Regions from separate parts of the Streptomyces sp. NBC_00554 genome, predicted to be linked through region 3. Evidence: riboswitches for the same ligand, from Rfam matches in the RefSeq annotation. Region 3 holds a riboswitch; each other region holds the start of a gene.

Region 1 (7,766 bases), 2.3 Mb from region 3:
GGCCGAGGCGAGCATCACACCCGCACACCCCAGCTCCATCGCGAGCGCGGCATCGGACGCCGTACCGGCCCCCGCGTCCAGAATGACCGGCACGCGCGCGTGCTCCACGATCAGCTGGAAGTTGTGCGGATTGCGGATCCCGAGCCCGGATCCGATGGGCGAGCCCAACGGCATGATCGCGGCGCAGCCGACGTCTTCCAGCTTCCGCGCGAGAACCGGGTCGTCGTTCGTGTAAGGCAGCACGGTGAACCCGTCGTCCACCAGCGTCTCCGCCGCGTCGAGCAGTTCGATCGGATCGGGCAGCAGGGTGCGCTCGTCGGCGATGACCTCCAGCTTGATCACGTCGGTGCCGAGAGCCTCCCGCGCGAGACGGGCGGTCAGTACGGCCTCCCCGGCGGTGAAGCACCCCGCCGTGTTCGGCAGCACCCGGATGCCGAGCCGGTCGAGCACGGACAGCACCGAACCGTGCACGGAAGCGTTTACGCGCCGCATCGCGACCGTCGTCAGCTCCGTGCCGGAGGCGACGAGCGAGCGCTCCAGGACGTCGAGGCTGGGCGCACCCCCCGTACCCATGATCAGACGGGACGAGAAGGATGTACCACCGAGGACAAAGGGATCGTCGGCCATGGGTCAGCCTCCTTGGACGGCGGTGAGGACTTCGACGCGGTCTCCCTCGGAGAGGGAGGTGGACGACCACTGCCCGCGCGGGACGACGGTTTCGTTGAGCGCGGCGGCGACGCCGGACGGGGCCGGGGTGAGCGCCGCGACGAGCGTGTCGAGAGCGGTTCCCGCGGCGATCCGCTGCCGCTCTCCGTTGACGAAGACGCTGACGAGGAGGTTCATGCGGGCTGCTCCGTGAGGGCCGGGCTGAAGCGCTTGGGGGTGAAGGGGCGTGCCACTTCCGGGAGTTCGCCGGTGGCCAGGGCATGCGCCAGCGCGTCACCGGTGACGGGGGTCAGCAGGACGCCGTTGCGGTAGTGCCCGGTCGCCAGCAGGAGCCCGTCGAGTTCGGTGGGGCCGAGCAGCGGCGCGTTGTCCGGCGAGCCGGGGCGCAGTCCGGCGCGCGTCTCGGTGAGCGGCAGCTCGGTGATCCCGGGGACCAGCTCATGGGCGTCGCGCAGCAGCTCGTACACGCCGCCCGCGGTCACCGTCGTGTCCCAGCCCAGCTCCTCGTTGGTCGCGCCCACGACGAGCTCGCCGTTCTCACGCGGCACGAGATAGACATGGCTGCCGCGGACGACGGCACGCACGGTCCGGCTCAGGAAGGGCGCGTACGGCTTCGGCACGGTCAGCCGCAGCACCTGCCCCTTCACCGGGCGCACGGGTGGCAGTACGGCTTCGGGAACGCCCGCGAGGCGCCCGCTGAGGCTGCCCGCGGCGAGGACCACCTGCTCCGCCGACAGCTCCGTGCCGTCGGCGGTGACGACTCCGGCGGCCCGGTCCCGTACGACGGTCAGGCGCTCGGCCCACGTCCGGTGGAACACCACTCCGGCCCGCTCGCACGCCGTGACCAGGGCCTTGGCGAGCCGGCGCGGATCGACCTGGTGGTCGCCGTCGACCCGCAGTCCGCCGCGTACGCCGGGCGCGAGCATCGGTTCGAGGCGGCGGCACTCACGCCCGCTGAGCCACTCCGAGTCGAGCCCCGACTGACGTTGCAGGGCGTGCAGTTCACGCAGGTGGGCGCGGTCGTCGGCGTCGAGTGCGACGGCCAGGGTGCCGCACCGGCGGTAGCCGAGGTCCTGGCCCGTCGCCTCGGTGAGCTCGGCGACGAAGTCCGGGTAGCGGTCCGCGGAGGCGAGGTTGAGGCCCAGCAGGGTCTGCTCGCCGTAGTGCAGTTCCGTGACGGCGGCGAGCATTCCGGCCGCGACCTGCGCGGCGCCACCGCCGGGCTCGGGGTCCAGGAGCGCGGTAGTGAACCCGCGCTGCGCGGCCCGCCAGGCCGTCACAAGACCGATGATTCCGCCCCCGATGACAAGGACGTCCGAGGTGCCCGAAGACTGGAATGCAAGAGATGCGAGAGATGCGTCTGATGTCTGGGATGTGTCTGACGGTGTACGCGACATGGGCGTCCAGCCCCTCCCTTCGCCGGCATGACCCGGATCAGGTTCGTACGGTCGGAGGCCGTCCCAGCCTCCCTCTCAGCCCGGTGCGTCCGGACTCCCGCGAGTGCTTTACGTTGGCCAGCCTAGCCCGCTGCGGTATGTCTCAGTAAGGGAGCCCGCGTCCATGGCCCGTTCGCTCGACGGCCTCGTCCTGTCCCCGGTTGCCGACCAGGCACCAGGTCAGGTGGGTACCCGCACCCGGTTCACCTACCACGAGCGGAACGGCGAGATCTGGGCCGACTACGCGGGCGGCGATGTCGTACGCGGGCATCTCCTGGGTACCCGCGAGGGTGACCGTCTCGACTTCCGGTACGTGCAGTTGAAGCGCGACGGCAGCACCTCCTCGGGGCATTGCGTGTCCCGCGTGGCGGAGCTGCCCGACGGGCGCGTGCGGCTGGAGGAGACCTGGGAGTGGGAGTCGCAGCGAGGCAGTGGGACGAGCGTCGTGGAAGAGGTCGGGCCGAGCGACGTGGACGAGGCCGGGACGAGCGGCGCAGGTCAGGACGGGCGATGTGGAACAGGTCACTGAGCACGCCCGCTGACTGACAAATCGTCAGCTGTCTATGGTGATCAGGTGACCGAGAAGACGCGGGTTCAGGAACGGACGGTACGGCAGGTCGTCGTCGTGGGCGCCGGCATGGCGGGCGTGCAGACCGCGGTCGCCCTGCGAGAACAGGGCTTCGACGGCGGTGTGACGCTGATCGGGGCGGAACCGCACCAGCCGTACGACCGGCCACCGCTGTCCAAGGCCGTGCTGCTCGGCAAGGCCGAGGGCTCCGCCTTCGACATCGACTTCGAGGCACTGGGCATCGAACTGCAGCTCGGCCGCGAGGCGCTCGGCGTCCGCCCCGAGGACCATGAGCTGGACACCGCCACGGGCCCGGTGCCCTACGACGTCCTGGTCGTCGCGACCGGCGCCGAACCGATCCGGCTGCCGGGCGCGGAGGGCGTCCCCGGGGTCCATCTGCTGCGCACCCTGGACGACGCCGAGCGGCTGCGTCCGGTGCTCGCCCAGCAGCACGACATCGTGGTGGTCGGGGCGGGCTGGATCGGCGCAGAGTTCGCCACGGCGGCGCGTGACGCGGGGTGCGTGGTGACCGTCGTCGAGGCCGCCGACCGGCCGCTCGCCGGGGCGTTGCCCGCCGAGGTCGCCGAGCCGATGGCCGCCTGGTACGCGGACAGCGGGGCCGAATTGCGCACGCACGCGCGCGTGGAGCGCATCGAGCCCGGCGCGGTGGTCCTGGACGACGGCTCCCGGGTGCCCGCGGACGCCGTGGTCGTCGGCATCGGCGCGCGCCCCGCCACCGCCTGGCTCAGCGGCTCGGGCATCGAGCTCGGCGCCCACCGCGAGGTCGTGGCCGACGACCATCTGCGCACCTCCGCTCCGGACGTCTACGCGGTCGGCGACTGCGCTTCCTTCCCTTCGGGCCGGTACGAGGACCGCCTTCTGGTCCACCACTGGGACAACGCCCTCCAGGGCCCGCGCACGGTGGCGGCGAACATCATCGGCGAATCCCCCGTCGCGTACGACCCCGTCCCGTACTTCTGGTCCGAGCAGTTCGGACGCTTCGTCCAGTACGTCGGCCACCACGCCCCCGCCGACACCACCGTCTGGCGCGGCGACCCGTCCGGCGCCGCCTGGACGGTCTGCTGGCTCCACGACGGCCGCCTGGTCGCCCTCCTGGCGGTCGGCCGCCCCAGGGATCTGGCGCAGGGCCGCAAACTCATCGAGGCGGGCACCCTGATGAACCCGGAGCTGCTGTCGGACCCGGCGCGACCGCTGAAGACGGCGACGGCGTAGGCGGAACGGATTCGCCGCCGAGGGGGCGGCCATCAGCGGTCCTGATCGGTTTTGGGTGTTTTGCGCCCTGTCGGGGCGGGACTCGGGTACCGAGTGTCAGTCCGGGATGGCAGGCTTGTCCCGTGACCGAGATTGACGCAAAGATCGATGCTCTCGTACCCGCCTGGCTCACCCTCCCCGACATCGCCGAGCAGTTCGGCGTCGAGGTGACCCGAGTCCGGCAGCTGGTCAAGGAGGGCCAGGTGATCGCCGTACGCCGTGGTGAGAACCGCGCGCTGCACGTCCCTGCCGCCTTCATCGACGGGGACAAGGTGGTCAAGGGCCTGACAGGCACCCTGACGCTCCTGAGGGACGACGGTTTCTCCGACGAAGAGATGCTCGAGTGGCTCTTCACCCCCGACCCGAGCCTGCCCGGTACCCCCGCGCAGGCTCTCAGCGAGAATCGCGGCACGGAGGTGAAGCGTCGCGCCCAGGCGCTCGCCGTCTGACCTGAACAGACCGTCCGACGTCCGGACCACGGCGGCCACGGACCACCCCGGCCGCCGTGGTCCCCACGCACCGACAATGGGGGACACACCCATGCCCGACAACGCCGCCGCGGCCGCACGCGCCCAGCTCGCCGACGCCCGCGTGTACCTGTGCACGGACGCCCGCAAGCGCCAGGGTGACCTCGCCGATTTCCTGGACGTGGTCCTGGAGGGCGGCGTCGACATCGTGCAGCTGCGCGACAAGGGCATGGAGGCGGCCGAGGAACTGGAACACCTCCAGGTCTTCGCGGACGCCTGCGCACGCCACGGCAAGCTCCTCGCGGTCAACGACCGGGCGGATGTCGCCCACGCGATCGGTGCCGACGTGCTCCATCTGGGCCAGGGCGACCTCCCGGTTCCCGCGGCCCGCGCCATCCTCGGCGACCAGGTCCTCCTGGGCCGCTCCACGCACGCCGAGTCCGAGGCCGCAGCGGCCGCCGTCCAGGAGGGCGTGGACTACTTCTGCACCGGCCCCTGCTGGCCCACCCCCACCAAGCCGGGCCGCCACGCACCCGGCCTCGACCTGGTCCGGTACACGGCCTCGCTGGGCACCGACCGCCCCTGGTTCGCCATCGGCGGCATCGACCTCGGCAACCTCGACGAGGTGCTGGAGGCGGGCGCCCGCCGCGTCGTCGTCGTACGGGCGATCACGGAGGCGGACGACCCGGGAGCGGCGGCGGGAGAGTTCGCCAAGCGGCTGCGCGGCGTAGAGCTGTCCGAGTAGCTGCCCGAGTAGCGGCCCGATGGCCTGAAAAGCTGTCCGGAAGCTGTCCGAGGGGTGGACAAGAAGTCGACAAATCGGACAATTCTCGGTCGTTCGGTTGGGGGACCCGATCCCCCTGGCTAACCTGCGGGTATGGCCCTCGGATCTGCTTCCACCAGGACTGACCGCGCACGAACCGTGCGCGACATGCTCGCGACCGGCAACAAGACGTACTCGTTCGAGTTCTCCGCGCCGAAGACCCCCAAGGGTGAGCGGAACCTGTGGAACGCGTTGCGCCGGGTCGAGGCGGTCGCGCCGGACTTCGTCTCCGTGACGTACGGAGCAGGCGGATCCACCCGTGCGGGCACGGTCAAGGAGACCCAGCAGATCGTCGTCGACACGACGCTCACCCCGGTCGCCCACCTCACCGCGGTCAATCACTCCATCGCGGAACTGCGCAACATCATCGGCCAGTACGCGGACGCCGGGATCCGCAACATCCTCGCCGTCCGCGGCGACCCGCCCGGCGACCCGATGGGCGACTGGGTGCCGCACCCCAAGGGCCTGACCTACGCGGCTGAACTCGTCCGTCTCATCAAGGAGTCCGGCGACTTCTGCGTCGGTGTCGCGGCCTTCCCCGAGATGCACCCGCGCTCCGAGGCCTGGGACCTCGACGTCGAACACTTCGTCGACAAGTGCCGCGCCGGCGCCGACTACGCGATCACACAGATGTTCTTCCACCCCGAGTCGTATCTCCGCCTGCGCGACCGCGTCGCCGCGGCCGGCTGTGAGACTCCGGTGATTCCCGAGGTCATGCCGGTCACGAGTGTGAAGATGCTGGAGAGGCTTCCGAAGCTCAGCAACGCCTCATTCCCGGACGTCCTGAAAGAGCGAATCCTCACAGCCAAAGCCGATGCAGCGGCTGTACGCTCCATTGGCATCGAGTTCGCCACGGAGTTCTGCGCGAGGCTGCTGGCCGAGGGAGTCCCCGGACTGCACTTCATTACGCTCAACAACTCCACGGCGACGCTGGAAATCTACGACAATCTGGGTCTGCACCACCCACAGCAGGCCTAGACCGGTCGCACCCACGTACGACACACTGCGTAGCGGCCACTGGGAGAGGGGCGTACATGGGCTGGACGGTCCTCTATATCGCGTTCGGCGTCGTCGCGCTGTGGCTGCTGGGCGAGGTCCTGCTGCAGTACAAGGCGCGGTTGCGCTACCGGCTGCTCGCCTTCGCCGGCTTCCTCGGCGTGGTCCTCGGCGTGCTGATTCCCTCCGTGGTGGTCATCGGCCTGGGCGCGGCGGCCTTCGCGGTCGGCCAGACGTACGTCACGCTGTCGTTCCGCCGCGGGTTCGCGGCCGGCTGGGCCGTCGGCAACCGTCAGGGCACCGACAAGATCAAGAGCAAGCGCCGCCGCGGTGAGCCCGAGCACCAGGATCCGTCGCTGGAGGTCTCCGGCCTCGAAGCGACCGACGGCATGGTGAATCCCCAGGACGACGAGTACGCCGGCGAGGACAACGTCTTCTCACCCGCGCAGTCCGACCGATTCATGCAGCCCGGCTCGGGCCGGCCCGCCGCCGCCGAGACCACCGCCGTGTACGAGCCGCAGCCCCTGCCCGACGACACCGGCTCGTACGGCATCTACGACGCCAACGCGTACGCGGCAGCGGCCGACCAGTCCTACGAGGCCACCACCGACCAGTCCTACGCGACCGCCGCCCAGGCCCAGGACCAGCAGGCTTACGCGTACGACGGCTACTCCGGCTACGACCAGCAGCAGTACGGCTACGACAACGGCCAGCAGCAGTACGCCGCCTACTCCGACCCGTACATCGGCACGCAGACGTACAGCGGTGCCTCGTACGACAACACCACCTACGGTGGCGGCGAGCAGCAGCAGTACACGCAGCAGGCCTACGGACAGGACCAGTACGCCACCGGCAACTACGGCGGCGACACCACCCCGCCCGGCGGCGTCTGGGTGCCGCAGCAGCGCACCGACGAGTACGGCGGCGAACTCCCGCCGGAGCAGCCGTACCCGTACCAGGAGAACGGCAACGGTAACGGCAACGCCACCGGGTACGACGAGCAGCAGTACCGGTACTGAGTGACGGCCCGCACCTGACCTTGCGCGGGCCTCCTCTCGTTCAGCGCACCGGGGTCACCGCGAGCCCCGGAACTCCGGTCCTTCCACGATCAGTCCGGCCACCAGCGCGCCCGACATTCCCGCGTGCGGCAGGCCGCCGCCGGGGTGGGCCCAGCCGCCGGCCGCGAACAGGCCAGGCAGGCGGGTGCCGTTCGCGGGATGCAGCAGGGTCCCGGCCGCGCCCGCCATTGAAGGCGCCGGTATGCCGCCGCCCTGGGCGCCCGTCTCCTCCTCCGTGTGCACGGGAGTGCGCACCTCACGCCACAGCACCCGTTCACCCAGCCCGGGAACGGCCCGCTCGGCGGCGGCGACCATGCGGTCCGCGAAGGCGTCCGCCGCTCCTGCCGCCGTCCAGTCGTGATGGGCCTGGGACGGCACCGTCGCCGTGAGCACCACGGACTCGTGCGCGTCGTCGGGGCGCAGCCGCGGGTCGTCCGGCCGCTCGACCCACACGGTCGGCCGCTCGGGCGGTGTACCGAG
Region 2 (7,766 bases), 2.3 Mb from region 3:
TCCTCGGTGTTGCTTCAGCGACGGCCGCGCTCGCGCTCGGTGTCGCCGGCAACGCAATGGCCTGCAACATTAAGGACTTCTCCGCCGTCGCCGAGTGCGACGACAACGGGAAGGGCATCATCACCGTCACCGACGTGGACCCCTCGGGCGTCAAGGCCACCGTGTCGGTCTACCTCGAGTCGAACGGCGCCGACGCGAAGCTCGTCGGCGAGGAGACGGTGGTCGGCACCCGCGAGGGCGCCACCGTCTCGTTCTCGGAGGACTGGCTCCCCAAGGCCGAGTACCGCGTCCACATCAAGGCCGCGAACAACTCTGTCGACGAGGACATCGAGCCGAACCTGGTCGCGCCGGCCGAGGCCTGCACGACCACGGAGACTCCTCCGGCCTCGGAGACCCCGGAGCCGTCGGACACGCCTTCCCCGTCCGACGAGCCCTCGGACTCGGCGACCCCGTCGCCCGCCGAGAGCACCACCCCCGCGACGACGGGCAGCAACGCCCCGTCCCCCGCGGCCGGTGAGTCCAACCTCGCCGAGACCGGTGCGAACTCCAACACCCCGGTGATCGCCGGCGTCGCCGGTGCGTTCGTCCTGGTCGGCGGCGGAGCGGTGTTCTTCGGTATGCGCCGCCGTGGCGCCACGAAGGCCTGATCCGTACACCGTACGAACGTGTGGCCCGTCCCCTCTCGGAGGGGGCGGGCCACACGCGTGCCGGGCGGGTGAGCGGCTACTCGAACGTCGCCCGCTCCAGCCAGAATTCCAGCAGCTCCCGCTCCCCCAGCACCTCCAACTTCCCGCCGTCCAGCGGCAGTCGGCGGTAGAAGCCCAGCAGTACGTCGGTCAGCGGGCCCCGCAGCGCAACGGTCGCCTTCTCGTGACCCCGGCGCCAGACGACCCCCTTCTCGGTGAGCTCGACGACCCACTCGGCGTTCAGTTCGGGGGCGGTGTCGGTGGCGTGGAGGTGAATGCTGCGACCGGAGCCGCGCAACTCCGCCGCCGCGTCGTGCGGCTCCGTCCGCTGCACGTACTCCACGATCCCCAGCCATTCGTCGATCGCGTCGGCGGCCACATCCGGGTCGACCTCGTACGGCAGCCCGGCGGCCAGCGTCGCGTCGGCACGGTGGATCACCAGCTCGTGCGTCATCCGGCGCGCCCAGAAACCGGAGTCGTGCACCCCGGCCCACGCCCACACACGCGTGTCGGGCCCCGCCTCCCGCAGCGTGCGGACGAGCATCTCGCCGGTCTCCGCAAGCCAGGCGTCCAGGGCGGCGGCATCACTCTCGGCCTCCGGGCCCCCGGCCAAAGGCACAGCCCCCTCTGGGACGTTCTCCTGCGCCCTCGTACGGACCAGGAGCTCGGCCCAGCGCAATGCACCGCCCGTGTGCCGTACGAGCTGCTCCAGCGACCAGTCAGGGCAGGTCGGCACGGTCGCGGACAGCACGACACCGTCCGAGGTCACCACGTCCCTCAACTGCCGCACCTGCGTCTCGATCGCATCGCAGTAGCGGTCATGCCCGAGCGGTCCGAGTAGCGTCATGAGCCGCACCCTATGCGGCGGGTGGCTCCTCGAGTACGGCAATTTCGGCGGCGCCGGGACGTCAGCCCAGGACGACGATCTCAGCCGCGTCGAACTCGACCCCGACCCGGTCGCCGGGCTCCGGCGCGTCCCTGAGCGTGCACGCCGCTTCGAGCCGGGGCGCGTCCTCCGGCTGCAGCTGTACGGCGACATGGGTGCCCCGGAAGGTGCGTGCGGCAACGGTGCAGCGCAGCCCCTCCGCCGCGTCCACCAGCCGTACGCCCGCGGGCCGCACGAGCAGCGTGCCCGGCCCCTGGGGGGTGTCCTCCGGCACCGGAACCTTCCCCCACGGAGTGTCGGCGAGCTCCCCGCTCACCCTCGCGTCCACCACGTTGTCGAAGCCGAGGAAGCGCGCCACGAACTCGTCAGCGGGGTGCTGCCAGACCTCAAGTGGCGTACCGGACTGGGCGATTCGTCCGTCACGCATCACCACGACCCGGTCGGCGAGCGCGAAGGCCTCACCCTGGTCGTGCGTGACGGCGAGCACGGTCGTACCCAACTCGCCGAAAAGCTCCCGGAGTTCGACGACGAGACGTTCACGCAGCGAGCGGTCGAGCTGCCCGAGCGGCTCGTCGAGCATCAGCAGACGGGGGCGCGGAGCCAGGGCACGGGCCAGCGCGACCCGCTGCTGCTCACCACCGGAGAGCGCGGCGACGGCCCGGTGTCCGGCGCCCGGCAACCCGACGAGCTCCAGCAACTCCCGTACCCGCACCGCCTGTTCGCCCTTGCTCGACCCATGCATCCGCAGCCCGAAGGCGACATTGCCGCCCACGTCCCGCTGCGGGAAGAGCTGGTGGTCCTGGAACATCAGGCCGACGCCCCGCTTGTGTGCGGGCACCCCCGCCTGGTCACGGCCGTCGAGGAGCACCCGGCCTGCTTCGAGCGCCTGGAGCCCGGCCACCGCCCTCAGCAGCGTCGACTTGCCGCTGCCGCTCGGCCCCAGCACACACACGATCTCGTGCTCGGCGACCGCGAGGTCGACGGCGTCGAGCACCGCCCGCCCGCCGAAGCGCACGGTCGCGGTCTCAAGGCTCAGCAGCATCTAGAACTCCCCGGTCCGGTCGGTCCGTACCCGCTCCAACAGCAGCAGCGACACCGCGCACACCACCATCAAGATCGTCGAAAGGGCCATCGCCTGGCCGTAGTTGAGGTCACCCGCACGCCCGAGCAGCCGGGCCACGGCGACCGGCAGCGTCGGGTTGTCGGGCCGCGCGATGAAGACGGTCGCCCCGAACTCACCAAGCGACACCGCGAAGGCGAACCCGGCCGCCACCAGCAGCGCCCGCCGCACCATCGGCAGATCGACCTCGCGCCACACCCGCCACGGCGACGCCCCGAGCACCGCCGCCGCCTCCCGCAACCGCCCGTCCACCGCCCGCAGCACGGGCAGCATCGTCCGTACGACGAAGGGGACACCGACCAGCGCCTGCGCGAGCGGCACCAGGATCCAACTGCTCCTGAGATTCAGCGGCGGTTCGTCGAGCGCGATCAGGAACCCGAACCCGACGGTCACCGCCGACACACCCAGCGGCAGCATCAGCAGCGCGTCGAAGCCGCGCACGAGCCGGCCCGCACGCAGGGTGAGGGCGGCGGCCGCCAGACCGCCGATGAGTACGGCGATGGCGGTGGCGGCGAGCGCGTACTGCAGCGAGTTGCCGATCGCCTCGATCGGCGCAACTAGGAAGATGCCGCTGTCGTCGGAGGTCAGTGCCCTGTAGTACCCGAAGTCGGGCGCGTCCAGGGACCGTTGGACCAGCACGCCGAGCGGCAGCACGAGCAGCACGGCGATGCTCGCGAGCACACCGGCGAGCAGCGCCCACTGCCCGACCCCGCGCGGCCTGCGTGCGGTCACCTCCGGGGACACCAGACGCAGAGCGGTCTCCCGACGCCGTACGGTCCGGGCGTGCACGGCGAGGATCGCGCCCACCGCCACGAACTGGATGATCGTCAGCACCGCCGCCGTGGAGAGGTCGAAGATCTCCGAGGTCTGCCGGTAGATCTCGACTTCGAGGGTCGAGAAGGTGGGACCGCCGAGGATCTGCACGACACCGAAGGAGGTGAAGGTGAAGAGGAAGACCATCAGCGCGGCGGCGGCCACGGCCGGGCTCAGGGCCGGCAGCGTCACCTTGCGCCAGGCCGCGAGTCGGGAGGCGCCGAGCATCCGCGCGGCCTCCTCCTGACGCGGGTCGAGCTGCGACCACAGCCCGCCGACCGTGCGGACGACGACCGCGTAGTTGAAGAAGACATGCGCGAGCAGGATCGCCCAGACCGTCGTGTCCAGTCGTACGCCCCACAGCTCGTCCAGAAGCCCGCCCCGGCCGACCAGCGCAAGGAACGCCGTACCGACGACGACCGTCGGCAGCACGAACGGCACGGTCACCACCGCCCGCAGAACCTGCTTGCCCCTGAAATCGAAGCGCGCGAAGACATACGCGCCGGGGAGCGCGATCAGCAGCGTGAGCGCCGTCGACGCGAGCGCCTGCCAAGTGGTGAACCACAGGACGTGCCGGATGTCGGACTGCGCGAGCACATCCCAGATCCGCCCGAACTGCCAGACCCCGTCGACCTTGAGACCACGGGCCACGATCGCCGCGACCGGGTAGGCGAAGAAGACGCCGAAGAACGCGACGGGCAGGGCCATGAGCCCGAACCGCGCCGCGTCTCCCCGACGGGACTTCTTACGCGCCCGGGGCGTTACTTCAGTACGAGCGAGGTCCACGACTTGACCCACTGGTCACGGTTGTCGGCGATCTTGGCGGGGGCCATGGTCTCGGGGTCCTTGGCCTGCGGACCGAACTCCGTGAACTCGGCCGGCACCTTCGCGCCCTCCACCACCGGGTACACGAACATGTTCAGCGGCATGTCGTCCTGGAACTGCTTCGTGATCAGGAAGTCGATGAGCGCCTCGCCGCCCTTGGTGTTCTTCGCGTTGCTCAGCAGCCCCGCGTACTCGACCTGCCGGAAGCAGGTGCCGGTCGCGACGCCGGTCGGCGCGGTCGTCGGCTTCGGGTCGGCGTAGATGACCTCGGCGGGCGGCGAGGAGGCGTACGAGACGACGAGCGGCCGGTCCGCCTTGGCCTTCTTGCCCCCGGCCGAGCCGGAGAACTCCTCGTTGTACGCCTGCTCCCAGCCGTCGACGACCTTGACGCCGTTGGCCTTGAGCTTCGTCCAGTAGTCCTGCCAGCCGTCGTCGCCGTACTTCGCGGCGGTCCCGAGCAGGAAGCCGAGGCCGGGCGAGGACGTGGAGGCGTTCTCGGTGACGAGGAGGTTCTTGTACTCGGGCTTGATCAGGTCGTCGAAGGACTGCGGCGGCGTCAGCTTGTGCTCGCTGAAGTAGGCCTTGTCGTAGTTGACGCAGATGTCACCCGAGTCGATGGGCGTGACCCGGTGCTTGTCCTCGTCGACCCGGTACTCCGGGAGGATCAGGTCCGAGCCCTTGGCCTCGTACGACTGGAACAGCCCGTTGTCGAGCGCGCGGGACAGCAGGGTGTTGTCGACGCCGAAGAAGACGTCGCCCTGCGGATTGTCCTTGGTGAGGATCGCCTTGTTGACGGCCTGCCCGGCGTCGCCGTCCTTGAGGACCTTGACGGTGTACCCGGACTCCTTCTCGAAGGCGCTCAGCACGTCCTTGGAGTAGGTGAAGGAGTCATGACTGACGAGGGTGACGGTCTTGGAGTCAGCGTCACTGCTCCCGCTGCCGGACGAGCCGCACGCGGACAGCGTGACCAGCCCCAGGCCGACAACGACGGCCGTGATCGTCCTCTTCTTGCTCACTGATTTCCTCCTGGGATGACCAGGAAGAGACGCGGCCCTGCCCGGGAACCCCTGAGAGTTCCCGGGCAGGGCGCAACAGCTTGAGTATTGACCGAACTTCCTACCCAGAATGACCTGGGCAAGGTTCTGAGGGTCTGCGGCCCACCGGTGACCCGGCTACCGCACTCTCAGCGCTGTGGCGCTCCCCTGTCGGAATATGAAGATGTGGATTGTGCGGTTGTTCCCAGCCAGGTTACCGCTCGGTGGCCGCGAGCTGACCGCAGGCCCCGTCGATCTCCTGACCACGGGTGTCCCGGACGGTGACCGGCACCCCGTGGGCCGCGATCGCCTCGACGAACGCCTTCTCGTCCTCGGGCCGCGAGGCGGTCCACTTCGAACCCGGGGTCGGGTTCAGCGGGATGAGATTGACATGCACGGGCTTGCCCTTGAGCATCCGCCCGAGCCGGTCACCACGCCACGCCTGGTCGTTGATGTCCCTGATCAGCGCGTACTCGATGGAGAGCCGGCGCCCCGACTTGGCCGCGTACTCCCAGCCGGCGTCCAGCACCTCCCGCACCTGCCACCGCGTGTTCACGGGTACGAGGGTGTCGCGCAGCTCGTCGTCCGGCGCGTGGAGAGAAATGGCGAGGCGGCACTTGAAGCCCTCGTCGGAGAACCGGTTGATCGCCGGGACAAGCCCGACGGTCGACACGGTGATGCCACGCTGCGAGAGGCCGAGCCCGTCGGGCTCGGGGTCGGTCAGCGCACGGATCGCGCCGACCACCCTCTTGTAGTTGGCGAGCGGCTCACCCATGCCCATGAAGACGATGTTGCTGAGCCGCGACGGACCGCCCGGGATCTCCCCATCCCTGAGCGCCCGCATACCGTCCACGATCTGGTGCACGATCTCGCCGGTGGAGAGATTCCGGTCCAGCCCGGCCTGCCCGGTCGCACAGAACGGGCAGTTCATCCCGCACCCGGCCTGCGAGCTGATGCACATGGTCACCCGGTCCGGGTACCGCATCAGCACGGACTCGACGAGCGTGCCGTCGAAGAGCCGCCACAGCGTCTTGCGCGTGGTCTCCTGGTCGGTCGACAGATGCCGCACGACCGTCATCAGCTCAGGAAGCAACGCCTCCTGAAGCTTCCCGCGCGAGGCGGCCGGGATGTCCGTCCACTCCGCGGGGTCGTGCGCGTACCGCGCGAAGTAGTGCTGCGACAGCTGCTTGGCACGAAACGGCTTCTCACCGATCGCGGCAACCGCCTCTTTACGCTCGGCAGGCGTGAGATCGGCGAGATGCCGCGGCGGCTTCTTGGCTCCGCGCGGGGCGACGAATGTGAGTTCTCCGGGCTTAGGCATGGCTGTACCAGTGTCGCAGACATACGGAGGGGGACTCGCCGCCCTGTGGACAACGAGCCCCCAACCGATAAAACCGCAGGTCAGCCGGACCCGACGAAGATCACCAGCAGCAGCCACACGACCGGAGCCGTGGGCAGAAGCGAGTCCAGCCGGTCCATGATGCCGCCGTGGCCCGGCAACAGCGTGCCCATGTCCTTGATGCCCAGGTCCCGCTTGATCATGGACTCGCCGAGGTCACCCAGCGTGGCGCTGGCCGCGACCGCGAGGCCGAGGAGCAGGCCCTGCCACCAGGTGCCGTCGTCGATCAGGAACTCCATGCACAGCGCGCCCGCCGCCATCGCGAAGGTGACCGCTCCGACCAGGCCCTCGCGGGTCTTGCCGGGGCTGATGCGCGGCGCGAGCTTGTGCTTGCCGAAGCGCCAGCCGATCGCGTACGCGCCGGTGTCGCTGACCACGGCGAGCAGCAGGAACGTGAGCACCCGCCAGGAGCCGTCGTCGGCCGTGAGCATCAGCGCGACGAAGGTGGCCAGGAACGGGATGTAGAAGGCCGCGAAAACGCCGGCCGTGACGTCCTTCAGGTAGCCCTCGGGGGGCTCCGTCATACGCCAGACCAGGATGGCCAGTGCGGTGAGCGCCATCGCCACCCAAGCGCCCTCGGCACCCCGGACGTAACCGGAGACGACCATCGCGGCACCGCCGAGCGCCAGTGGCACGAGGGGCGCCTTGATGCCCTTGCGCTCCTGGAGCCGTGACGTGAGCTCCCACAGCCCCACCACCACGGCTACCGCTATCACGCCGATGAACACGGCTTTGACGATGAACAACGACGCGACGATCACCGCGCCGAGCCCGACGCCCACCCCTATGGCCGCGCCCAAGTCGCGTCCCGCGCTCTTCTTCTGCGGTGCGGGGGCGGGCTGTGGGGCGCTGGGCATGGGCTCCTGCGGCTTCTGCGACGAGTCCCCGTAGGGCGCCGTCGCCGGTGTGTCGTCGCGGAACAGGGGACCGCTCAGCCGAGCGGCCCCCCGGTCGTCATCCTGGTCTCCGCCATGTGCGGGTACGTCGGGCACGATGGGCATGG
Region 3 (7,766 bases):
CCAGGCCGCCTGGCTGCTCAACGGCGGCCAGAAGACCGACATGGACCGTCTCCAGGACCATCATCTGCAGTGGATGGCCCGCCTGGACGCCATGGAGCTGGTCGACGGACACCTCCTGGTGCACTCCGACACCACCGCCTACCTCGACTACGGCGACTCGATCGAGGCGCTCAACGACACCATCCGCGAAACCCTCACCCGCAATGACGCGGACGAGTGCTGGGACCTGTTCCGCAAGTTCACCAAGCGCTTCGCCTTCCGCGACGACGGCGGCGCCGAGGCCGTGCGTTCCCTCCTTGACGCATACGGCGGCACGCGCATCGTCCATGGCCACAGCCCCATCCCGTACCTGCTCGGCGAAGTGGGCTCGGAGGACGGCGAAGACAGTACGGGCCCCATCGTCGAAGGTCCGCATCTCTACGCCGACGGACTGGCCATCGCGATGGACGGCGGCGTGACCATGGCCGGAAAACTGCTGGTCCAGCAACTGCCATTGGATAACTGAGGGTTCAACGGGCAGGCGTCCCCCCACGGAGGACTGCGCTGGCCAGGGGGCAATTTCTGGAAACCCCCTGTCACGGCGTGCCGTCACCGCTCTACCATCGGACTATCCGTAGCAGGCTCCCCTCCGTTTCTGCCCAACGGCTCGTCAGCGTGCGAGCCATCAGCCCTACGGAGCATCGGGGGATGCAGATGAACAGCGTTCCGCAGCACCTGCTGAGCGAGGACCGCCAGGAATACGAGCGGATCCTCGATGAGGCGCTGCGCTCCGCACCACACCGCCCGGAACTCGCCGCTGTCGGCCAGCGGCTCAACCCGGAACAACTGCGCACCATGGCACTCAACGCCACCGCGCTCATCACGGCGGCCGCGACGGCCGAGTACCAGCACTACGTGAAGGTCCGTGAGGAACTGCGCCATCCGGCGCCGACCACCCCGCCCGTTCGCGAGGAGGCCGGCTCCGCGGAGCCGGGCTCGAGCGCGATGGGGCTCGCCGCCACCGTGGGGGAGGTCACCGAGACAGCCGGAGCGGGCGCCATCGCCGTCGTCGCGGTGCTCGCCCCCGTCCTCGCCGGCACAGCCGCGGCGATCTTCCTGCTCGTGGGGTACATCCTGAAGATGCTCGACCCCGAGCCGGCGTTCGCCAAGACCCTCCTGACCACCGGGTGGGTCTTCGGCGCGGTCACGGCGGTCGCGATTCTGGTCGCCGCGGTCGGACTGCTTCTCACGGCACTGCGCAACGGCTCGTCCTCGCTCCAGGCCGGAGCGCGCGGCGAGCTCGACGAACAGGTCGCCCGGGCCAGGGAAGCCTGGCGCGATGCCCTGCTGGCGCGCGGCATCCTGCCGTTCCTCAGGGAGGCACTCGCGGATCCGGGCGCGGCGGCAATGGGCCGTACGTCGCCCACGCCGATCAGCCGCATGCCGCAACTCGGCTACAACCGGCCGGGGTTCAGCAGCCCCGACGGCGGCCCGGCGGCAGGCCCACGGCCCAGCTACTCCAGCCCGGACTTCTCGAGCCCGGACTTCGGAGGGCCTGAACACCAGCCGGAGTGACCCCGGTACGCCGACATCCGGGGACGGTCGCGTGACGGAGAACCGGGCCCGCGCCGCACCGGCGCGGGCCCGGCCCTGGCCGCTCGTACGCGGGTCAGACGATGCCCAGCTGTCGTGCCGCGGTCACCCAGGCCGGGAACTGGGACAGCAGCCGGTCGTACAACTCCGGGTCCGGAAGGCCGGCGATGTCGTCGACGGCGAAGAATCCCACGTTGTCGACGCGCCTGCCCGGCAGCTCGTCGAACCGCTCCAGCACGCCGTAGTTGGACCGGCCCAAGCCCACGAACTGCCAGAAGACCGGCTCCTCCACCGCCTCCCGCAGCTCCTTCTCGATCTCCTTGTTCCGGTAGACACCGCCGTCGGAGAAGAACAGCACCAGGGTGGGATCGGCGGCCGGGTGCTCGCGGACGTACGCACGGACCTCGGCGATCACCCTCTGCTCCTCGTTCTGGATGCCGACCGCCCGCATGTCCACCTGCCCCGGCCGCAGACCCTTGCGTGGCTTCTTGCTCCGCCGGAACAGGGTCAGTTCACCGACCCGGACATGAAGCTCCAGCCACTCCGGCAGTTCCCCCGGGCTCAGATCCGGCAGCCGGGCGGGGTGGGACGCGAACGTCCATGCCTGCATCACCCCGTCGTCGTCCAACTCCGCGGCGACCGCGACCATCCGCTCCACCACGTCTGCGACGACGCCCTTGTAGTACAGCCCTGACATGGATCCGGAGGCGTCGAGGACCAGAATGACGCGCGCCCTGACCCCCGCCGCACCGTGCTTCTTCAGACTGACCGCCACCTGCTCCTTGCGCAGGGAGAGCCGCTTGCGCATGTCCAGGGGCAGCTGCTCCTCGCCCTTGGTGAGGCGAGGGCTGCTCTGCGGAGGGGGTGCGGGGGCTGAGGGCGTTGGCGCAGGCGTGGGCGTGGGAGCGGCCGGCGGCGTAGCCCTTGCAGTGGGAGTCGCAGCGGCCGCCGGGGCGACGGTCGGCGAGGCTACGGCGGCCTCCGGCTCCTCATCCACACTGATCCCGAAGTCGGTGGCCAGGCCCGCGAGTCCGGACGCATACCCCTGTCCGACCGCACGGAACTTCCACCGACCGCCCCGCAGATACAACTCACCACCGATGAACGCCGTCTCCGTCGTGGCCTCCATCTCGAAGTACGCGAGCTCGTCCCGCGTCCCGGCGTCGAGCAGCCTCAGCGTCAGCCCGGACAGCTCACCGAAGGTGCCCCCGTCGGCCGAGGCGCACAGGACGACCCTCTCGATGTCCGGCTCCAGGGCACGCAGGTCGACCTCGACCGTGTCCGTCGTGGCCCCGGCGTCCTGCCGCTTCCCGAGATGACGTACGGCACGGGAGGCGTGCTGCGGCTGGTTGTAGAAGACGAAGTCCCCGTCGTCCCGCACCCGTCCACCCGCACCGAGCAGCAGCGCGGAGGCATCGGCGTCCGGCGCACCGGACCCCCCGGACCAGCCGAGCACCACGTGTACGGCCCCGGCCTCGACAGGAAGATTGGCACCCTTGCTCATGGATGTGGATGTCATGCGCCCAGTCTGCCGAGAGAACCCGGCACCGGAGCCGTCCGATACACATACGCGCACAACTCCGCGCATCGGACGACCCCGGCCACCACACCCCTCGTACGCGCGGCCTCAGTCCGCCAACGGCAGATAGACCCGATTGCCCGCGGCGGCGAACTCCTTGGACTTCTGAGCCATACCCTCCTCGATCTCCGTCTGCGTGCCTCCGTGCTCGCGTCGGATGTCGTGCGAGATCTTCATGGAGCAGAACTTCGGCCCGCACATGGAGCAGAAGTGGGCCGTCTTGGCCGGCTCGGCCGGCAGTGTCTCGTCGTGGAACTCCCGTGCCGTGTCCGGGTCGAGGGCCAGGTTGAACTGGTCCTCCCAGCGGAACTCGAAGCGGGCGTCGGACAACGCGTCGTCCCATACCTGCGCACCTGGGTGCCCCTTGGCGAGGTCGGCTGCGTGGGCGGCGATCTTGTAGGTGATGACGCCGGTCTTGACGTCGTCACGGTTGGGCAGGCCCAGGTGCTCCTTGGGCGTGACGTAGCAGAGCATGGCCGTGCCCCACCAGGCGATCATCGCGGCACCGATGCCGGAGGTGATGTGGTCGTACGCAGGCGCGACGTCCGTCGTCAGCGGGCCGAGCGTATAGAACGGAGCTTCATCACAGATCTCCTGCTGAAGGTCGATGTTCTCCTTGATCTTGTGCATCGGGACATGTCCCGGGCCTTCGATCATGGTCTGAACATTGAAACGCTTCGCGATCGTGTTGAGTTCCCCGAGCGTCCTCAACTCCGCGAACTGCGCCGCGTCGTTGGCGTCCGCGATCGACCCGGGCCGCAGCCCGTCGCCGAGCGAGTAGGTGACGTCGTACGCCGCGAGGATCTCGCAGAGCTCCTCGAAGTTCTCGTAGAGGAAGCTCTCCTGGTGGTGCGCCAGGCACCAGGCCGCCATGATCGAGCCGCCGCGCGAGACGATGCCGGTCTTGCGGTTCGCGGTCAGCGGCACGAACGGCAGGCGCACGCCCGCGTGGACCGTCATGTAGTCCACGCCCTGCTCGGCCTGCTCGATGACCGTGTCCTTGTAGATGTCCCAGGTCAGCTCCTCGGCGCGGCCGTCCACCTTCTCCAACGCCTGGTAGAGCGGAACCGTGCCGATGGGGACGGGGGAGTTGCGCAGCACCCACTCGCGGGTGGTGTGGATGTTACGGCCGGTGGACAGGTCCATGACCGTGTCGGCACCCCACTTCGTAGCCCAGGTCATCTTGTCCACCTCCTCCTCGATCGAGGAGGTCACCGCGGAGTTGCCGATGTTGGCGTTGACCTTCACCAGGAACCGCTTGCCGATGATCATCGGCTCGATCTCCGGGTGGTTGACGTTCACGGGCAGCACCGCGCGACCGGCGGCGATCTCCTCGCGTACGACCTCGGCGTCCACGTTCTCGCGGACCGCCACGAACTCCATCTCGGGCGTGATCTCGCCGCGACGGGCGTACGCGAGCTGCGTCACAGCCAGTCCGGAGCGGCCCCGGCGCGGCTGGCGCGGCCGCCCCGGGAAGACCGCGTCGAGGTTGCGGAGACCTCCGCGCGGTGAGGTGTGCTTGATCCCGTCGTCCTCGGGGCGGAGCGGGCGCCCCGCGTACTCCTCGGTGTCGCCGCGGGCGATGATCCAGTTCTCGCGCAGCGGCGCCAGACCCCGGCGCACATCGGTGTCGACGGTCGGATCGGTGTACGGGCCGGAGGTGTCGTACAGCGTGACGGACTGCCCGTTGGTGAGGTGCACCTGACGGACCGGCACCCGCAGGTCGGGGCGCGAACCCCCGACATACGCCTTGTGCCAGCCGATGGACTGCCCGGCCTCGCCGTTCTGGGACGGTGCGGAAACCCCGTCCGTCTGGCTGGAGGCAGGCGTGCGTGCGTCCTTGTTGGTCATGAGACCTACTCCCTACGCCGGCATTACCCGGTAACAGGTTCGGCGGTCGACGCAGCGGCTTCCGTCTGCCGATGTTTCATGTGAAACATCGCTACGACGAAGGTCAGCGCCCTCTCAGCCCGGTGCTCCGAGCTCCCGCGTGTGCAAAGGTGCCTCCACGCTAGCGTCACATCGGGCGCGCTGAACAGTGGGCCCTGTCCGTTCTTGCGATGATCGGTCGGTGACCACGATGCAGCAGCCCCCGATTCCGCCGTCCGAGCCGCCCCACGGACATGGTCCTGGCGACGGCCACGGACACGGTCCGGGCGGTGGCGGAGGACCCGGCGACGGTCAAAGGCCGGGCGGCGGGCAGGGATCCGGTGGCGGGCACGGACCGGGCGACGGCCACGGACACTCGCACAGTCACAGCCATGGCCCCGCCGCTCCCGTCTCCAAGCATCTGCGCAAGGTCATCGGCGCGGTGCTGATCCCCTTCGCCGCCGCGGTCGTCGTGGGTCTCGTGGTGCTCTGGCCGGGCGGCGCCCCGGGGCACGAGCGCACCGGTGTCGGTTTCGACCGGCAGACCCAGCAGGCGACGGTCACCAAGGTCGACAAGGTGGACTGCGATTCCGTGAACGCCTCGGGGGAGACGCCGACCGGCGACACGTCCACCGCCGAGGGCTCCTCCGCGCAGCAGCAGGCGACGGGCGACTGCAAGAAGGCGACGATCCGGGTCGACACCGGCGACGACAAGGGCCGTACGTTCACCGAGATCGTCCAGCCGGACCAGTCACGCCAGTTGCACGAGGGCCAGAAGGTCGTGGTCGCGTACGAGCCCTCCGCGCCCAAGGACTTGCAGTACTCGGTCACCGATGTGAACCGCAGGATCCCGATGACGGTGCTCGCCGGGATCTTCGCGCTGGTCGTCGTGGTCGTGGGGCGGATGCGCGGCGTCATGGCGCTGATCGCGCTGGCCGTCAGCTTCATGATCCTGACGCTCTTCATCCTGCCCGCGATCCTGCAGGGCTCGAACCCGCTGGTCGTGGCGGTCGTCGGATCCAGTGCCATCATGCTGATCGCGCTCTACATGTGCCATGGGCTGTCGGCGCGGACCTCGGTGGCGGTGATCGGCACGCTGCTCTCGCTGCTGCTGATCGGGCTGCTCGGCTCCGGGTTCATCGACTGGGCGTCACTCACCGGGAACACCGACGACAACACCGGTCTGATCCACGGCCTTTATCCGTCCATCGACATGAGCGGTCTGCTGCTCGCGGGCATCATCATCGGTTCGCTCGGTGTGCTCGACGACGTGACGGTGACGCAGACCTCCGCGGTCTGGGAACTGCACGAGGCGAACCCTTCGATGGGCTGGCGCGGGCTGTACCGCGCGGGCATCCGCATCGGCCGCGACCACATCGCGTCGGTCGTCAACACGCTCGTCCTGGCGTACGCGGGCGCGGCGCTGCCGCTGCTGCTGCTCTTCTCGATCGCGGAGAGCAGCGTGGGCACGGTCGCCAACAGCGAACTGGTCGCCGAGGAGATCGTGCGCACGCTGGTCGGCTCGATCGGCCTGGTCGCCGCGGTACCGGTCACCACCCTGCTGGCCGCCCTGGTGGTCTCGGCCGACCGCCCCGGGGCTCCGGCCGGCCGACCGGAGGCTCCCACCGCCCCTGCTGAGCCGGTGGGGGCCAGGACGCCGGTACGGGGCGGGAAGGGTCGCCGCCGCAAGCACTGAAGTCGCCCGGCCCTCCGGCCACTTGGCTCCGTCCAGTGGCCCGTCCCCTGGTGCCGAGTTCCGGTGGCCGAGACCGTGACCACTTGAGGAAGCGTTACTCCACATGGGGGCATCGAAGGCGCTTCAGCCCGCGCTCTGCTCCTCCGCCAGGATGCGGTCCAGCGCCTCGTCGAGATGTGTGTCGAAGTCCGCGAGGGAACGCTCCTGCCCGAGCGGCACGAGCTTGTCCGTACGGTCGAGGAACGCCACGAGCGGCGCCGCCCCGGACCGGAACAGCGCGTGATCGCCGCCCACTTGAAGCCGGATCAGCACCTCACCGAACGCGTCCGGGTCGGCGGGCGCGATGTGCACATCACCGTCGCCACACGGCCGGCCCACGCCGTCGACCAGCAACTCCCGCCCGAACGCCCAGGTCACGGGCGCGTCACCGGGCAAATGAAAGGTCAGCCGCACGGCATACGGATCACAGGTCTCGTATCGCAGCTCCACCGGAATGCGGAAGGAAAGCTCCTCCGACACGAGGAAGCTCATCATGACCTCTGCCTGCACCGACTCGCGCATCGCCTACCCCGCCGTTTGCCGTCGACTGGCCAGGAATAGTCCCCCTGACACTGCTGAAATCTTGCTCAACGTACACGGCAGATCACAAGGAGTGAGTTTTCAGATACTGATAGAGATGGCGAGTGTCCCTAGCAGCCTGCCGATTTCGCCCTGCAACCGGCGCGCGGCGGGGAGCAGTCGGTCGGCCTGGTGCGACGGTACGGAGATGGCCATGGTCGACGCGGTGGTGCCGGCCGTGATGGGAATCGCGGCGCAGACCGTGCCCAGCGCGTACTCCTGCCGTTCGATCACGGGCTCCATCCGGCCGACGCGCTCCAGGCGCCGCAACAGGCTGTCGCTGTCGCGCACCGTGTACGGGGTGATCGACTGCACTGGATAGCGGTCGAGGTGATCCCTGCGGGCCTTCTCGTCCAGCTGTGACAACAGGCACTGTCCGATCGCGTGGGCGTGCGCGGTCTCACGGAAGTCGGCCCACTCCTCGACCGCGGG

The links. A riboswitch is a leader RNA that binds a small molecule or an ion and turns the genes downstream of it on or off. The one in region 3 is predicted to bind thiamine pyrophosphate.
Region 1: linked by a shared signal. The riboswitch ahead of thiO (glycine oxidase ThiO) and the one ahead of thiC (phosphomethylpyrimidine synthase ThiC) in region 3 are both predicted to bind thiamine pyrophosphate.
Region 2: linked by a shared signal. The riboswitch ahead of OG266_RS12135 (thiamine ABC transporter substrate binding subunit) and the one ahead of thiC (phosphomethylpyrimidine synthase ThiC) in region 3 are both predicted to bind thiamine pyrophosphate.

What each region holds. Positions count from the first base shown of each region.
Region 1 covers NZ_CP107799.1:7,466,746-7,474,511, forward strand. Annotated here, with positions in the region: gene OG266_RS32885 (thiazole synthase) at 1-627, opposite strand, end outside; gene thiS (sulfur carrier protein ThiS) at 631-843, opposite strand; gene thiO (glycine oxidase ThiO) at 840-2,063, opposite strand; TPP riboswitch at 2,061-2,174, opposite strand; gene OG266_RS32900 (hypothetical protein) at 2,227-2,631, shown strand; gene OG266_RS32905 (NAD(P)/FAD-dependent oxidoreductase) at 2,740-3,903, shown strand; gene OG266_RS32910 (Rv2175c family DNA-binding protein) at 4,026-4,391, shown strand; gene thiE (thiamine phosphate synthase) at 4,483-5,154, shown strand; gene metF (methylenetetrahydrofolate reductase [NAD(P)H]) at 5,287-6,210, shown strand; gene OG266_RS32925 (hypothetical protein) at 6,267-7,247, shown strand; gene OG266_RS32930 (phytoene desaturase family protein) at 7,302-7,766, opposite strand, start outside.
Region 2 covers NZ_CP107799.1:2,808,711-2,816,476, forward strand. Annotated here, with positions in the region: gene OG266_RS12115 (LAETG motif-containing sortase-dependent surface protein) at 1-647, shown strand, start outside; gene OG266_RS12120 (maleylpyruvate isomerase family mycothiol-dependent enzyme) at 724-1,533, opposite strand; gene OG266_RS12125 (ABC transporter ATP-binding protein) at 1,595-2,614, opposite strand; gene OG266_RS12130 (ABC transporter permease) at 2,615-4,291, opposite strand; gene OG266_RS12135 (thiamine ABC transporter substrate binding subunit) at 4,267-5,346, opposite strand; TPP riboswitch at 5,426-5,544, opposite strand; gene rlmN (23S rRNA (adenine(2503)-C(2))-methyltransferase RlmN) at 5,579-6,685, opposite strand; gene OG266_RS12145 (phosphatidate cytidylyltransferase) at 6,766-7,766, opposite strand, start outside.
Region 3 covers NZ_CP107799.1:5,120,091-5,127,856, reverse strand. Annotated here, with positions in the region: gene OG266_RS22480 (metallophosphoesterase) at 1-505, shown strand, start outside; gene OG266_RS22475 (hypothetical protein) at 688-1,554, shown strand; gene OG266_RS22470 (VWA domain-containing protein) at 1,649-3,091, opposite strand; gene thiC (phosphomethylpyrimidine synthase ThiC) at 3,200-5,002, opposite strand; TPP riboswitch at 4,995-5,151, opposite strand; gene OG266_RS22460 (YibE/F family protein) at 5,223-6,716, shown strand; gene OG266_RS22455 (SsgA family sporulation/cell division regulator) at 6,840-7,277, opposite strand; gene OG266_RS22450 (IclR family transcriptional regulator) at 7,377-7,766, opposite strand, start outside.